2 linked regions of the Panacibacter microcysteis genome follow. The protein of the gene in region 1 interacts with the protein of each later gene in a pairwise test. Links are inferred from orthologs where the notes say so. Each region holds a gene or a part of one and is shown in the gene's direction. Other genes may lie near its edges.

Region 1 (4,500 bases):
GTTTTTATTCTTTCAAAACATAGTGATACAGTATCTGTGCTGCTGTGCGGTTTGCGCGATATAAAATTTGTAAATGTTTGCAGGGTACATGATGATTTGACCGGTATGATGAGCATGCATACCTATAATAATGCGGTATTGTTTGTTGATGCAACGATTATGAGTGAAGAGACGGTCAGGCAGGTAAAAACTGCAGTGCCATCAATACTGATTGTTGTACTGAAGCAAAAGGATATGGTGCCGGGCATTTTTTACAAAGACGTTTTCAGCTACCTCAATAGCCCGGTTGTTTTTGGTGACCTGTTTTCGGTAATGAGCAATGCATTACAGTACTGTAGCCAGCGGGGAAAAGCGATGATGCGCAACAGGGACTTTGTACTCATCAAATCTGAGTACCGCCTTTTAAAAATAAGGCTGGCAGATATTTTATTTGTGGAAGGCATGAAAGATTATGTAAAGATCTGGCTGAAGGATAAAAATGCGCCTGTAACAACACTGCAAAACCTGAAAGAGTTTGAAGCCAAACTTCCGGCAGACAACTTTATACGGGTACATAAATCTTACATTGTTGCGTTGCAACATATCGATTGTATTGCACGCAACGAAATTGTAATAGGCAACCATTCAATACCCGTAGGTGACGCTTTCCGGAATGGCCTGAACGGGTTCATTTTATCACATTCGTAGATTAAAGTTTTTGGACTGTCGCACGTCCAAAGTATAGATTAATAATGGGTGCGGGGAGGTATTCTTACTTCCCCAATTTTTTTTCCTGTGCTGGTGTTTTTTGGTATACAAAACGCTGCACCATTGCAATTCCCAAATGTTTACAAAAATGCTAAAGTGAATGGCGGAATAATATTTGCACGTAATTAAATCACCTAAATTGCGTTGTTTAAATTCTGTCATGAAAAAATCAGTAAAAATTCTCTGGCGGCTCTTCATTTTTGGGTTTGTCTTTTTTTTGCTCGTATTACTGCTTGCAGATTTTGGTGTATTCGGCTCCATGCCGTCTATCAGCGACCTGCAAAACCCTTCTGCCTCTCAATCGAGCCAGGTATATGCAGACGATGGTACACTGATGGGCAAATACTACCTGGAAGACAGGGTGAATGTGGAATACAAAGACATTAGTCCAAACATTATAAAAGCATTGATTGCAACAGAAGATGAACGTTTTTATGACCACAGTGGTATAGATCCGCGATCACTTGCAAGAGCCGTTTTCTTCTTAGGCAGTAAAGGTGGTGCAAGTACCATTACCATGCAAACCGCCAAAAACCTTTTTACAGAGAACTGGGGTACCAGCAATATTTTCCTGCGTATGATACAAAAGCTGAAAGAAAGCATTATAGCAGTGAAGCTGGAAAGAAACTTTACTAAAAATGAGATTGCAACATTGTACCTGAATACCGTAGCATTTGGTGACAATGTTTTTGGTATACGCAATGCCTCAAAAACGTTCTTCAGTAAAGAACCGGATCGTGTGAGTGTAGAAGAAGCGGCGGTGCTTATTGGTATGGTAAATGCCCCAACAACCTACAATCCGCGCATCTATCCCAAAAATGCACTTGACAGAAGAAACCTTGTTTTCGACCAGATGGTCCGCAACAATTACCTCTCTGCCACAGAAGCTACCGACCTTAAGAAAAAGACCATACAGTTAAATTATAAAAAGCTCGATGAAACAGCCGGTCTTGCACCTTATTTTCGTATGGTGTTGGGTGAGGAGTTAAAGAAATGGGGAAAAGACCATAAAAAGGCAGACGGCAGCAATTACAATATTTACAAAGACGGTTTAAAAATTTACACAACCATTAACCCACGTATGCAGTTGTATGCAGAAGAAGCGGTAGCCAAACATATGGCTTACATGCAGAAACTGCTGAATGTTCAAAGCGATGTAAAAAGCGGTGCAGTGTGGAAAGGGCACGAAAATGTTTTGGAAGCGGCTATGAAACGCTCAGACCGCTGGAACAACATGAAAAAGGCAGGGCTAAGCGAAGAGGAAATAAAAAAAGCCTTCAAAGTAAAAACACCCATGAAGGTATTTGCATGGAACAACAACCGTTCAAAAGATACTACCATGACGCCCTACGATTCCATTAAGTACCACCGCCAGATGTTGCAGGCAGGCTTTATGGCAATGGACCCGCTGAGCGGTGAAGTAAAAGCGTGGGTAGGCGGTATAGATTTCAAGACCTATAAATACGATCACGTAAACCTCAATACCAAACGCCAGGTAGGTTCTACCATCAAACCATTGTTGTACAGTCTTGCCATAGAAGATGCAGGTTTTACACCTGGTACCATGGTAGAAGATGTGCAGCAAACATTCAAAGGTTTTGGGCAGGTACCTGCTACACCCAAAACATGTACCGGCCGCACAATGCCTATGGCAGAAGCATTGGCAACGTCAAGGAACTGCGCTACTGCTTACATCATGCAGCAACTGGGCGGCGGTAATGAAGGTGCAAAAAGATTCATCGATTTTCTCCGCAATTGCGATGTAAAAGCAAAGCTCGATCCTTACCCATCGCTTGCTTTGGGTGCAGGTGAAATTTCATTGATGGAAATGATGCAGGCTTACAGCATGTTCCCCGGCCGCGGTTTCAATGTAAAGCCCATGTACATTACCCGTATTGAAGACAAGAACGGTAATGTATTGCAAACTTTTACGCCGCAACGCAAAGAAGTCATCAGCGATGTAACGGCCTACTCTGTTATCAGTATGATGCAGGGCGTAATGCAGTTTGGTACAGGCCGCAGAATTTGGAGTTATGGCGTAAGTGGAGAAATTGCAGGTAAAACAGGTACCACCAACGATAACAGTGATGCCTGGTTTATGGGTTACACGCCACAACTGTTGTGCGGTACATGGACGGGCTGCGACGACCGTTTTATTCGCTTCAACAGTACCGCACTCGGGCAGGGTTCGTCTGCTGCATTGCCTATGTGGGCTTACTTTTATGCCAAAGCTTCTACCGATAAAAACGTAGCGCTCGATCGCTCCTCCGTATTTGCAAAACCCGAGGTTATGCAAAATGACATCAGCTACGACTGGATAAACGATGTACCGGTAGACCTTGGCGCCGAAGGAGATGATGTTGGCAATGGCGGATCAAATGATTACGGCGCAGAAGAACTGTTGCCGCAAACAAGGCCCGAAGACATAAAACCGGAAAGCGAGTTGCCCGATACTTCAAAAAAAGAAAAATTACCTGACGGCACGGATAAACCAAAGGCTATAATGCCAAAGAAATCCGGGCAGTAACAGATTGGTTCTGTAAAATGAAAAGGGCATCAGCGATGCCCTTTTTTATTCCCTCAAATTATCGGTTTATTTATGTGTACCCGGCTGCATTACTACTATCGTCGCCTGTTGCGTCGCACACTTGTACGGCAGCAAATATTTCAGCAATACACAACCTGCTTTATTTTCTCACACGGCTGTTGCATCAGGCTGTCTTCAGGATTCCAGTATTTTCATCACCATCTTTTCCTCTGCGGTTAATGAAGCTTTGTTATCGTCAGCTTCCATATGCTCAAGATCAGCAAAATATTTCTCCAGTGTCTTATTTTCATACATGTTAATGATCATAGGATGCACATAATATTTCCGGCATACCGTTCTTGTATTGCCAAGGCTTTTGGCCACATTGTCCAGTGCCTCCACAATTTTCTTTTTGGTTTCTGTTTGCGTATCAAAAAAACCAAGGTCTTTAAATGCAATAAATGCATTCACGGTACCTGCCCAGGTTCTAAAGTCCTTGGCGCTAAAATCTTCCCCGCTTATCTCTTTAATGTAGTTGTTTACCATTCCCGAATCAATACTTCTGCGCTCCTTGTTTTCGTCAAAGTATTGAAACAGTTCTTTACCAGGTATATCCCTGCATTGTTTTACAATGCCGGCCAGCCGTTTGCTTTGTATGTTTACATCATGGTATACACCCTTCTTGCCTTTGTATGTAAAATGTAAGCGGCTGCCATTGATATCAACGTGTTTGTCTTTAAGTGTGGTCAGCCCGAAAGATCCGTAGAGTTTTTCATAAAGACTGTTGCCTACGCGTATGTTGGTGCGCTGCATAAGGCTTATCACTGCAGCAAGCACTTTGCGTTGCGGCAAACCGGGTAGTGCAAGATCTTTTTCCAGTTGCAGCCTTATGCCAGGCAGCGCCTTGCCAAAAGCCGCCATTTTAAAAAACTTCGTATGGTTGCGCAGCGCATTCCAGGAAGGGTGGTAGCGGTACTGTTTTCGTTGCAGCGCGTCTTTTCCAGTAACCTGCAGGTGGCCATTTTCAAGAGCACAGATCCATACATCTTCCCAGGCCGGTGGTATTACCAGCTTTTTGATGCGTTCTAGTTGTTGCTTGTTTTTTAGCTTCCGCTTATTAAGGATATAATCAAATGTGGTTTTGTTCCTTATGCGGTGTATACCTGGTTCAGCGTCTGACACGTAAATAAGATCTACTGCCTTTGCAGCTTTTACGGGATCTTTTC
Region 2 (4,329 bases), 1.8 Mb from region 1 along the record:
ATGGCCGGCACGTACGTAATAGATAAAAGAACACTTATTCACCTGGATGCGAGCACACCGCTATTTGGCGATGCACCGTTTGCATTAAATGAATTTGCCATCCATAAGAGAGATACTTCTCCTATGATCAAGATACATACCTACCTGAACGGAGAGTTTTTAAACACCTACTGGAGCGATGGCCTGATAGTAGCAACACCTACAGGCTCTACCGGTTATAATATGAGCTGCAACGGCCCTATTGTATTCCCGGAATCTTCCAGTTTTGTTATTACACCCGTAGCACCGCATAATCTTAACGTAAGACCCATTGTGGTACCAGACAGCAATGTAATTTCTTTTGAAATTGAAGGCCGTGCAGACCAGATGATCTGCGCCATGGATGCAAGACGTGAAATTGTGGAAAAAGATATTCAACTGGCGGTGAAAAGAGAAAAGTTTAAAATAAGCCTGCTGCGTCTCAACGAAAACAATTTCCTTTCTACACTGCGTACAAAACTTACCTGGGGGCTCGACAAACGTAATTAACTGCCTGCTGCAGCTTATTACACTGCAGTCATTACAGGCAGTCTTCTGTAGCATGTTTATAAAAGCAGTGCGCTGCAGCCCCGCAATGCTCAAAAGTACAAGAGTGCGACGCAACCAAAGCTGCACAGCATTACAAATGCCCGGTACCAAAAAAATAATTGTATAAATGTTAACGGGGCACGCAAATACAAAGCGCATTAATCACGTTTGTTAATAAAATTTTTGCTGATCATTTACGTGGTTATGCATAAACAATCATCAATTTTGCACTCATAACTTTTCTTTCATTTCAATCAATATATGCCGGTATACAATCAGTCGCGGAGCAGGGTGATACAATTAATTTTTGCTGTCATTTTCATTGTGATCATTGCGCAGTTGCTGCATTTGCAGATGTTTTCTTCTGATCTTAAAATACAGGCGGAGAACAATGCTATTTTCAGGAAAGTGGTTTACCCTGACAGGGGTATTATTTACGACCGCAAAAAACGCGCAGTACTTGAAAATACCATTATGTACGACCTGGTAGTAACGCCCAACCAGGTGAAGGGCACAGACACCGCTGCTCTGTGCAGGATACTGGCTATAGATACCGCAGAATTTCGCAAGAGAATTATTACCGCTATCATCAAGAACAGTTACTATAAACCAAGTGCATTTGCTGCACTGGTAAGCCCCGATACGTATGCAAGGCTGAACGAAAACATGTATAAATTTCCCGGCTTTGTGTTGCAGGAAAGACCTGTGAGAACTTATCCTTACAGCGCTGCGGGCAATGTGCTCGGTTATATTGGAGAGGTTGATACCACCTACCTGCGCAAACATAAAACTGAAGGCTATGAAATGGGCGACTATGCTGGCTTAACCGGCCTGGAAGCCACCTATGAACCCGTATTGATGGGCCAGCGGGGTGTAAAACGTTTTATCAGGGACAACAAGAACCGCATACAGGGCAGTTATGAAAACGGCAATTACGATACAGCCGCCGTGGCAGGCCGCAACCTTTACACGAGTATGGATATAGAACTGCAGCAACTGGCAGAAAAACTGCTTGGCAGTAAAATAGGCAGCGCTGTGGCTATTAACCCTAAAACCGGCGGCATTCTTGCAATGGCTACCAGCCCTACCTACAACCCCAACCTGCTTACCGGTTCTGAAAGAAGAAAAAACTTCAGCCAGTTATTTCTTGATACTGCGCGGCCATTGCTAAACCGTGCTATTAAAGGTCAATACCCTCCGGGCTCTACCTTTAAACCGCTGGGCGCACTGGTGGCATTAGATGAAGGCCTCATTACACCATCATTTGGTTACGGCTGCAGCGGTGCATATTATTCATGCGGCAGGCCTGTAAAATGTGAACACCACGATGCAGGACACGCTGCTAACCTTCGTGCTGCACTTTCACATTCCTGTAATTCTTATTTTTCCCAGGTGTTCAGAATGGCCATAGATAATCCCAACTTCAGCAGCACACAGCAGGGTTATCTTAAATGGAAAGAATACATGAACGCTTTCGGGCTTGGTGTAAGATTAAACATTGACCTGCCCAGTGAAGACAAAGGGAATATTCCCGACACGTCGAAATACAACCGCGACTTTGCCGGGCCGCGCTGGAACAGTTGCAACATTCTTACGCTGGGCATAGGGCAGGACCGTATGCTGGCAACGCCTTTACAACTGGCCAATGCCATGTGTTTTATTGCCAATAAGGGTTATTACTACACGCCGCATTTTGTTGACAGTATAGAGAACGAATCTATTACCGATACCAGCTACCTGGGCAAATACCGCACAAAACATAAAGTAACCAATATAACAAACGATGTGTTTGATGCCGTGCAACTGGCAATGCTTGATGTAACACGCTCCGGTACAGCGGTAAATGCGAAAATTGATGGTATTGATATTTGCGCCAAAACAGGTACTGCGCAAAACCCGCATGGCAAAAACCACTCTTTGTTCGTAGCATTTGCGCCAATGGATGACCCGAAGATTGCCATTGCGGTAGTTGTGGAAAATGCAGGCTTTGGTTCTACATGGGCGGCACCTATCGCATCGCTGATGATGGAAAAATATTTAAATGATACAATCTCTGCAAAACGTTTACCGGAGGTTGACCGTATTTCCAAAGCCGATCTTATACCTGCTGCCATCAAACACTGGTATGCTGTAAAAGATTCCATTAAGCTGGCCAAACTTGCCAAACAGATCGATGCAGATAAAGCCCCTGTTTTCGAAAACACCACAGATAACCGCAAACACACATTCGATCCTGAAGCAGAGCCTAACAGGAAGGAAAATGATTCCACTGATGTGTCTGCCAAAGATTCCGGGATCATACCCAAACAATATCAACCGAGGAAACCAAAATAAAGCATGGCAAATACTTCTCCGATCTCAAAAGGTGTTGACTGGTTAATGGTGTGGTTGTACGCTACGCTTGTTGCAATAGGTATTCTCTGCATCTTTATGGTGGAGTACAACCCGGATACCTTTACACCCGGTGCATTCTTTGCATTCAATACCAACTACAGCAAGCAGCTATTATTTGCCGGTGTATCTGCAGTAGTGGCAATTTTTATTTTGCTTAGCGATAGCAAGCTTTACACCGCATTTGCCAACCTCTTTTATGTTTTTGGTATTGGATTAATGCTCCTCACTTTTGTTATCGGAAAAGATATCAATGGCTCAAGAAGCTGGATACCGCTTGGCGGGGGCTTTAACCTGCAGCCTGCCGAATTATGTAAGATATTTACCTCCCTTGCGCTTGGCAAATATTTATCTCAGCTCGATCTTGATTTTACAAAGATCAAATCCCAGGTTATTGCCGCAGCAATCGCACTAACGCCTGCCCTGCTTTCCATTATGCAAAACGAAACGGGTCTTGCACTTGCTTATGCCAGCTTTTTTATAGTAATGTACCGCGAAGGTTTACCAGGCATTATCCTTATCATCGGCTTTTCTATTGGGGCACTTGTGGTGGCAACACTTGTTATGGAGCCCAATACGCTTGCCATCATTCTTACCATAATCGCAGCACTGTTTGTCTACTTCCTGCGCTACCAGGTAAAAAGAAACAAAAGCATTCTTCTTTTTATTGTAATGATATGGGGTGTGGCCGTAGGCATACAACGGTTTGCTGTTCCGTATGTTTTCAACAATGTGTTTCAATGCTACCAAAGCCAGCGTATTTACAGCATGGTAGGTAAAGATTATGATTGCAGCCAAAACCGCAGTGCACAAATAAGTGAAGCGGCAGATAAAAAAGTTACAAAGCCGGATGATTACAATGTACGCCAAAGCAAGATAGCCATCGGCTCAGGTGGTTTAATCGGTAAAGGCTTTTTAAAAGGCACACAAACACGCGGCAAGTATGTGCCCGAGCAACACACAGATTTCATATTCACCTCATTGGGTGAAGCCTTTGGCTTTGCAGGGTGCCTGCTGTTTTTGGGCATTTATTTCCTCTTGCTGTTCCGTATTATTTTTATCGCAGAACGGCAGCGCAGCACATTCAGCCGCGTATATGCTTACTGTATAGCCAGTATTATCTTCTTTCACATCGCGGTAAATGTGTGCATGACAATTGGTCTCTTCCCTATTATTGGCATTCCATTGCCACTGATCAGTTATGGTGGTTCTTCACTACTCACATTTACTGTACTCATTTTTATCCTCATCAGGCTCGATGCAGACAGGCAAATGGTATTGAGATAAAGATGTAACCGGCATTTGCATTTCATGGCATCGCCGGTTGTGTCACTCACTTGTACGTTCCATTTTTATGGCAACTCCGGCGAT

The links.
Region 2: the proteins of I5907_RS01285 (region 1) and mrdA interact in binary tests that used the Escherichia coli proteins (3 or more experiments, as listed by UniProt). The link is inferred for Panacibacter microcysteis from one-to-one orthologs.

Annotation. Positions count from the first base shown.
Region 1 is NZ_JADWYR010000001.1:302,412-306,911, reverse strand. The notes cover bases 540-3,590. They hold I5907_RS01285 (transglycosylase domain-containing protein), read left to right. Parts: upstream 540-907; coding sequence 908-3,274; downstream 3,275-3,590. Other genes in these bases: I5907_RS01280 (DNA topoisomerase IB), read right to left, coding at 3,470-3,590; I5907_RS01290 (LytR/AlgR family response regulator transcription factor), read left to right, coding at 540-687. In the rest of the region: more of I5907_RS01290, read left to right, coding at 1-539; more of I5907_RS01280, read right to left, coding at 3,591-4,500. UniProt on the Escherichia coli protein: Cell wall formation. Synthesis of cross-linked peptidoglycan from the lipid intermediates.
Region 2 is NZ_JADWYR010000001.1:2,126,270-2,130,598, reverse strand. The notes cover bases 500-3,379. They hold mrdA (penicillin-binding protein 2), read left to right. Parts: upstream 500-858; coding sequence 859-2,901; downstream 2,902-3,379. Other genes in these bases: rodA (rod shape-determining protein RodA), read left to right, coding at 2,905-3,379; I5907_RS08570 (NAD kinase), read left to right, coding at 500-528. Also shown: more of I5907_RS08570, read left to right, coding at 1-499; more of rodA, read left to right, coding at 3,380-4,245. UniProt on the Escherichia coli protein: Catalyzes cross-linking of the peptidoglycan cell wall. Responsible for the determination of the rod shape of the cell. Is probably required for lateral peptidoglycan synthesis and maintenance of the correct diameter during lateral and centripetal growth.